DNA from 2 places in the Micromonospora sp. NPDC049047 genome. Region 1 is predicted to be linked to the other one. Evidence: riboswitches for the same ligand, from Rfam matches in the RefSeq annotation. Region 1 holds a riboswitch; the other holds the start of a gene.

Region 1 (3,994 bases):
TCTGGTTCCACTCGCCGAGCAGCGCCTTGCCGTCGTAGTAGGCCGGCCACTTGCGGGTGGAGTTGAGGTTGGCGTCGTACCGGTAGACCGGACCGCCCATCGGCGCGCCGCCGCCACCGATCTCCGGGTACCGCGCGTCACCGGCGTAGCCGTAGTCGACGGTGGCCGGGACGACAGGTGGGAGGTTGGTCAGGCCGGTGTTGTTCGGCGAGTTGTTCACCGGCGCGGCGCAGTCGAACTTCGGGCCGCTCGGGCCGGACGGGAACGTGTAGTCGTTGTAGGCCTCGTTCGTCCCGGTGCAGTACGGCCAGCCGTAGTTGCCGGGGGTCACGATGTTCCACTCGACCAGACCGCGGGGGCCCCGGTCCGGGTTGTTGGAGTTGGCGTCCGGTCCGTAGTCACCGACGTACAGCGTGTTGGTCTTCGGGTCGGTGCCGATCCGGAACGGGTTGCGGAAGCCCATCGCGTAGATCTCGGGACGGGTCTTCTCGGTGCCCGGCGCGAAGAGGTTGCCGCTCGGGACGGTGTACGTCCCGTCGTCCTCCGGGTGGATCCGGAGCACCTTGCCGCGCAGGTCGTTGGTGTTGGCCGAGGTGCGCTGCGAGTCGTAGTCCTGGCGGCCCGGCCGCTCGTCGAGCGGCGAGTACGAGTTCGACTCGAACGGGTTGGTGTTGTCACCGGTGGCCAGATAGAGGTTGCCGGCGCTGTCGAAGGTCATGCTGCCGCCCGCGTGGCAGCAGGTGTTGCGCTGCGTGTCGACCCGCAGGACCTGCTTCTCGCTGGCCGGGTCGATGGTGTCGCCGGTCACCGTGAACCGGGACAGCAGGTTGCGGGTGACGCCGTCGTTCGGCGCGTAGTACAGGTACACCCACTTGTTGGTGGCGAAGTCCGGGTCGAGCCGGATGCCGATCAGACCGTCCTCGTTGCCGGTGAAGACGTCCAGGTCGACGGCGGTGACGGTGCTGCCGGTGTCCGGCTTCACGATCTGCACGCGACCGTCGCGCTCGATGTAGAAGACCCGCCCGTCGGGGGCGATGTCCAACTCCATCGGGTTGCTGGTGTTGCTGTCCAGCGTGACCTTCTCGAAGTTCGAGGTCTTCGAGGCGCCGCAGTCGGCGTCCTCGACACCGGCCGCGGTCCGGATGCCGCCGAGCAGGTGGGACAGGAACTCGGGCTCGGCGTACGACTCCCGGGTGTGTCCACCGCCGGTGTACCAGGAGCGACCGCCGTCGAAGTCCTGACACCAGGAGGTCGGGTGGTCGGCGCCCATCGCGCCGGCGCCCGGGGTGTAGCTCTTCTCGTCCAGGCTGGCCAGCACGTGGACGTCCGGCCGGGGGTTGGTCTGGAAGTTGTACCACTCGTCGAACCGGGACCAGCGGTCCGGCAGCTCGGCCGTGGACGGGTGGGCGTGGTCCTCCACCTTGACCGTGGCCTGCTGGTTCTGCGGGTGGTTGGCGAAGTACGCGCCGACCAGGTCGCCGTACCAGGCCCAGCTGTACTCGGTGTCCGAGGCGGCGTGGATGCCGACGTAACCGCCGCCGGCCTTCACGTAGCGCTCGAACGCCGCCTGCTGCTCGGCGTTGAGGACGTCACCGGTGGTGGAGAGCCAGATCACGGCCTTGTACTTCGCCAGGTTGGCGTCGCTGAACGCGGCGCCGTCCTCAGTGGTGTCCACAGTGAAGCCGTTGTCGGCGCCCAGCTGTTGGATCGCGGCGACACCGGTGGGGATGGAGTCGTGCCGGAAGGCGGCGGTCTTGGAGAAGACCAGGACCGAGAAGGGTTCCTCGGCGGCCTTCTTGGGCATCTTCGGTGCTACCTGGGTGACCGGGGTTTTGGCCGCTGCCTCCCGTGGGGGGACCTGTGCGGCGGCCTGCGCGGGCGTGCCGAGCAGGGTCGTCGAGGCGAGGGCGAGGGAGATGAGGGTCGCGGTGATGGGTACGCGGGCACGACGAGAACGGGACACGCCGCCTCCTGTGTCGTAGTGACAGAGCTCGCGGGAGTCGGCTCGCCGAAGGCCCTCCCTGATGGAGCCGGTGGTCACACCCCGTCAGGGTGCCCCACCGGCATTTTGTCGAATCGCTGAACAAATTAATTCGGCTGGTTCAATGTCCGGCAAGGTGCCGGCGGGTAACGGTTCTGTAACGGCAGGCGACATTCCGAACAGGACCGTATGAACCGCCCCACAGATCTAGCTCGATCTGGTGCGTTCCGGCCCGCCGGTCGCCGCCGAACCTCGCCTTGGCAGACCGACGGATCTGTCGTACGGTGACACGCAAGTAACCCACGGGAGCCCGGTGTACCGGGCTGAGAGGGGGGCTGACAGCCCCCGACCGTCGAACCTGATCCGGATAATGCCGGCGCAGGGAGGAGAGTTGCCGTGCCGTCCCTGGGGCGACTGCATCTGATCACCGACACCCGACCCGGTCGGGACCCGCTCACAGTGGTCCGGGCCGCCCTCACGGTGGCCCGCGCCGACCTGGTGGTGCAGGTCAGGGTCGAGGACTCCGCCACCGACCGCGAGGCGTACGACCTGGCCCGGCGGGTGTTGGCGCTCTGCCTGTCGTACGACGCGACCTGCCTGGTGAACGACCGGTTGCACGTGGCGCTGGCGGTGGGCGCGGCCGGCGGACACGTCGGAGCGGACGACCTGCCGGTCTCCGCAGCCCGTCGGGTGCTCGGCCCCACCGGTGTGCTGGGCGCCACCGCCCGCGCGCCGCAGACGGCGAGCGAGGCCGTCGCGGCGGGAGCCACCTACCTGGGCGTCGGTCCCTGCCATCCCACGAGCACCAAGCCCGGCCTGCCGGAACCGATCGGACCGGCCGGGGTCCGCGCGGTCGCCGACGCCGTGGACGTGCCGGTCATCGCGATCGGTGGCGTGACCGCCGCTCGGGTGCCGCAGCTGCGGGCCGCCGGGGCGTACGGGGTGGCGGTGGTCGGCGCGGTGTCCGCCGCCGCCGACCCGGCGCAGGCGACCGCCGCACTTGTCGAGGCTCTGACGTGCTGACCGGCCGGTCCCCGTCGGCGCCATCGATCGACCGGGCCCGGCCGGACGTGGCGGTGGTCGGGGCTGGGCCGATCGGGCTGGCGATCGCCTGGCGCTGCGCCGCCCGGGGGCTGCGGGTGGTGGTGCACGATCCGGCACCCGGCTCGGGGGCGTCTGCGGTGGCCGCCGGCATGCTCGCCCCGGTCGCCGAGGCGTACTTCGGTGAGCGGCAACTTACCGACCTGTTGCTGGCGTCCGCCGCGCGCTGGCCGGGGTTCGCCGCCGAACTGGCCGCAGCGGGCGGCGCCGACATCGGCTACCGGACCGAGGGCACCCTGCTTATCGGGTTGACCGGCGACGACCTGGCCGAGGCGGGTCGGCTCTGGGCGTACCAGCAGGGATTGGGTCTGCCGGTGACCCGGTTGCGCCCCAGCGACCTGCGCGAGCGTGAGCCGGCGCTCGCCCCGCGGGTGCGTGGCGGCGCGCTCGCGCCCACCGACCACCAGGTCGACCCCCGACTGCTGGTGCCGGCGCTGCGCACCGCCGCGCAGCGGGCCGGCGCGGTGCTGGTGCCGCGGGCGGTCGCGCGGCTGTCCGATGTGGACGCCCGGATCACAGTGGTCGCCGCCGGCTGCGGGTCCGCAGCACTCACCGGCCTGCCGGTGCGGCCGGTGAAGGGCCAGATCCTCCGGCTCCGCGCGCCCGACGGTGTCGCGCCGGGCTTCCGGCACGTGCTCCGGGGGTACGCCGACGGCGAGCCCGTCTACCTGGTGCCCCGAGCCGACGGCGAGGTGGTGCTCGGCGCGACTGTCGAGGAACTGTCGGACACCACAGTCACCGCCGGTGCCGTGCAACGGCTGCTCCGCGCCGGGGTGGACCTGCTGCCCGAGCTGGCCGAGTACGACCTGGTCGAGGCGGTCGCCGGACTGCGCCCGGGAACCCCTGACAACGCCCCGATCCTCGGGCCACTGCCCGGCCGGCCGGACGTGCTCGCCGCCACCGGCCATCACC
Region 2 (3,994 bases), on a different contig from region 1:
ACACGCCTCGGCGGCGGTCCGGCCGATGGCGACGTCCCGGTCACTCCAGACGTAGGTGGTGGGCACCGTGACCGGGCCGACGCCGGCCAGGTCGGCGCGGGACATCGCCCGGTACCAGTTCAGGGCGGCGGTGAGCGCCCCCGGCTCGCGCATCGGGGCGGCGTATCGGTCCACCCGCGGTCCGTCGCCCACTCCGCCGAGCAGCTTGCGCAGCGCTGCCGCGTGCCACGCCAGCAGCACCTTCTCCGCCGTGCCCGGCTTGCGGAACAGGGTGATGTACGACGACCGGGCCTTCTGCTGGGCATCGTTTCTCAGGGCGTACGCCATGGCGGCCGGATGCGGCACCGACACCGCGATCAGCGTGCGGACCCGGTCGGGGCGCCCGGCGGCGACCGCCCAGGCCACTATCGCGCCCCAGTCGTGGCCGACCAGGTGCACGGCGTCCAGCCCCAGGGCGTCGAGCACCGCCACCACGTCGGCGACCAGTTCGGGGATCCGGTAGTCGGCCACCGCCGTCGGCCGCGCGCCGGGCGAGTAGCCGCGCTGGTCCAACGCGTACGTGCGCAGGCCGGCCGCGTGCAGGGCGGGCGCCACGTCGTCCCATTCGCCGCTGTGCTGGGGGAAGCCGTGCAGCAGCAGGACGGGTACGCCGTCCGACGGACCGCCGGCGGTTACCTCGAACGTGAGACCTCGCGCGTCGACCCGCATGATCGTCAGCCTACCCAGCCCGCGTCCGGCTGGCCGCCCGGCGAGCTGCACGGAAGCCCTGCTGGGCCGGCACCCCTTGTCGGTGTTAGCGTCATCGAGACAACTTCACATCCGACAGGGGAGCGCACAGCGCTGAGAGTGCGGGCACGCCCGCAGACCCTCGAACCTGATCTGGGTAATGCCAGCGCAGGGAGTTCGGTCGACCTCCAGCCGCGCCGCCGTCCGGTGCCACCGGACGCGCGGCGTGCGTCTTCTCCTGGTTCGCACGCAGAACTGGGAGCAACACATGAAATCGAGCATCGACACCGGCCGCTGGCGGACCATCGACATCGTGGTCGCCTCGGTGATCGCTGTCGCCTTCGGCGTCATCTTCTGGGCCTGGGGCCTGGTCTGGAGCGCCACCGAGGGTGCGTTCGCGTTCTTCCCACCGGCGCAGACGCTGCTCTACGGCGTGTGGCTGATGCCGGCCGTGATCGGCGGCCTGGTCATCCGCAAGCCCGGCGCGGCGCTCTACTGCGAGACGGTGGCCGCCGTCCTCTCCGCGCTGCTGGGCAGCCAGTGGGCCGGCACGGTGATCCCGCAGGGCATCGTGCAGGGAATCGGCGCCGAGCTGGCGTTCGCCGCCTTCCGCTACCGGTCGTACCGGCTGCCGACGGCGATGCTGGCCGGCGCGCTCACCGGTCTCAGCGCCGCGCTTTTCGACTTCTTCATCTGGAACGTCGACTACGCGTTGGTCGACTACCGCATCCCGTATGCGCTGATCACCATCGTCAGCGCCACCGTGATCGCCGGCGCCGGCGGCTGGCTGCTGACCCAGGCCCTGGCCAGAACCGGTGTCCTGGACCGCTTCCCGGTAGCCCGCGACCGGGCCCTGATCTAACCCGGCCCACTCGTGTCGATCATGAGGTTGACGGGCGGGTGGATCTTCAGAACCACCGTCAACCTCATGATCGACCATGCAGGGTGGAGCCCGAGGGATGGGAGGGGGTCGGGTGGGCGCGGTGGTCCTGCGCGGGTTCGGGTGGCGGCACGCCGGGCGGCGGGCCTGGGCCCTGCGCGGCGTTGACCTCCGGGTCGAGGCTGGGGAGCGGGTACTGCTGCTCGGGCCCTCCGGGGCCGGTAAGAGCACCCTGCTCAGCGCACTGGCGGGGCTGCTGCCCGACGATTCCGGCGAGCAGGAGGGCATCGTCGAGATCGACGGTCTGGACCCACGCAAAGGACGGGAACGGGTCGGCATCGTCTTCCAGGACCCGGAAACCCAGCTGGTGATGGCGCGCTGCGGCGACGACGTCGCGTTCGGGCTGGAAAACCGTGGCGTACCGACCGACGAGATCTGGCCCCGGGTGGACGAGGCGCTGCACCGGGTCGGCTTTCCGTACCCCCAGGATCGCCGCACCGCCGCCCTCTCCGGCGGCGAGCAGCAACGCCTGGCCCTGGCCGGTGCGCTTGCGCTGCGTCCCGAACTGCTGCTGCTCGACGAGCCGACCGCCAACCTCGATCCGGCCGGGGCCGACCTGGTCCGCCAGGCGGTGGCCGGCGCGCTGCACGCCGACACCACGCTGATCCTGGTCGAGCACCGGGTCGCCGAGGCGCTGCCCCTGGTCGACCGGGTGGTGGTCCTGGAACCGGGCGGCGGGGTGCGGGCGGACGGCACCCCCGATGCGGTCTTCGCCGCCCACGGTGCCGCGCTGGCCGCCGAGGGGGTCTGGGTGCCCGGTCACCCCGTCCCCTCCCGGCCGGCCACCGCCGCGCCGGGCGACCTGTTGCTCACCGCCGACCGGCTCGGCCTGCCGCCCCGGCTGAGCCACACCGACCTTGCGGTACGCGCCGGTGAGGCACTCGCCGTACGCGGACCCAACGGCGCCGGCAAGTCCACCCTGGCGTTGCTGCTCGGCGGGTTGCTCAAGCCGGGCGCCGGACGGGTCACCGCATCCGTCGAGCTGGCCGGCGCCGACCACCGCACTCCCCCGCACCGCTGGCGGGCTCCCGCACTCGCCCGCCGGATCGGGTCGGTCTTCCAGGATCCGGAGCACCAGTTCGTCACAAGCACCGTCTTCGACGAGTTGGCGCTCGGCCCGCGCCGGACCGGTCAACCCGAGACTGCCGTCAAGGAGACAGTGACCGGGCTGCTGGAACGGCTGCGACTGGTCCGCCTCGCCGCGGCCAACCCGTACACCCTCTCCGGCGGGGAGGCGCGGCGGCTGAGCGTGGCGACCGCCCTGGCCACCGCGCCCCGCCTGCTGATCTGCGACGAGCCCACCTTCGGTCAGGACCGGCGGACCTGGCGGGAGCTCGTCGATCTCCTCGCCGACCTCCGCGACGCCGGGCACGGCGTGGTCGCGGTCACCCACGACGCGGACTTCGTGGCCGCGCTCGCCGACCGAACCGTCACCCTGCGACGCGCCCCGGACCACACCCGATGATCACCATCGAGCCGATCGCCGCGCCCGGTGCGCCGTTGGCCCGCCGCAACCCGGTGGCGAAGGTCGCCGCGGCGCTGGTCTTCTCCTTCACCCTGCTCGCCACCCTGGACCCACTGGCTCCGGCGATCGCCATCGCCCTCGAACTCGCCGTGCTGCCGCTGTTCGGCATCGGCTACCTGATGCTGGCCCGGCGGGCCTGGCCGCTGCTGCTCAGCGCCGCCGGCATCCTGGTCACCCTGGTGCTGTTCGCCGCCGACCGGTCCGGCCGGGTCCTCCTGGACGCGGGACCGGTACTGGTGACCACCGGCGTGCTGCTCACCGCCCTCGGGCTGGTGCTGCGCGTCTTCGCGGTGGCCCTGCCCGGTGTGATCGTCTTCGCGACCACCGACCCCACCGACCTGGCCGACGCGTTGATCCAGAACGCCAGGGCGCCAGCCCGGTTCGCCATCGGGGCACTCGCCGCGTTTCGTCTGGTGCCGCTGCTCGGTCAGGAGTGGCAGATGATCAGCATGGCCCGCCGTGCGCGCGGCGTGGACGCGGGACGCAACCCGCTCGCGAAGCTGCGCCTGTTCGCCTCCACCGCGTTCGCGCTGCTCGTCGGGGCGATCCGCCGGGGCACCCGGCTGGCCGTCGCGATGGACGCCCGCGGCTTCGACGCCGGCACGCCCCGGACCGTGGCCCGCCACCAACGCTTCACCCGCGCCGACGCGCTGCTCATCGCCGGGTCCGCCGTGCTGGCCGGCGCCGCCCTCACGACAAGCATCCTGGTCGGCACGTTCCGCCCCCTGATCGGCTGAGCCCTCCGCCGGGCGCCCGCACGACGCCGACTCGCCCGGCACACGCCGCCCGCTGCTCGCCGCCCG

Evidence for each region. Region 1 has a riboswitch for thiamine pyrophosphate ahead of thiE (thiamine phosphate synthase). Riboswitches for the same ligand answer to the same signal wherever they lie in the genome.
Region 2: it holds a riboswitch for thiamine pyrophosphate, as region 1 does, so the genes downstream of both, AB0B86_RS12085 (ECF transporter S component) here and thiE (thiamine phosphate synthase) in region 1, are expected to answer to the same signal.

Annotation. Positions count from the first base shown of each region.
Region 1 covers NZ_JBEZEY010000014.1:110,437-114,430, reverse strand. Annotated here, with positions in the region: gene AB0B86_RS22000 (ThuA domain-containing protein) at 1-1,963, opposite strand, end outside; TPP riboswitch at 2,274-2,383, shown strand; gene thiE (thiamine phosphate synthase) at 2,378-3,004, shown strand; gene thiO (glycine oxidase ThiO) at 3,001-3,994, shown strand, end outside.
Region 2 covers NZ_JBEZEY010000006.1:102,293-106,286, reverse strand. Annotated here, with positions in the region: gene AB0B86_RS12090 (alpha/beta fold hydrolase) at 1-708, opposite strand, end outside; TPP riboswitch at 815-919, shown strand; gene AB0B86_RS12085 (ECF transporter S component) at 995-1,588, shown strand; gene AB0B86_RS12080 (ABC transporter ATP-binding protein) at 1,701-3,131, shown strand; gene AB0B86_RS12075 (energy-coupling factor transporter transmembrane component T) at 3,128-3,928, shown strand.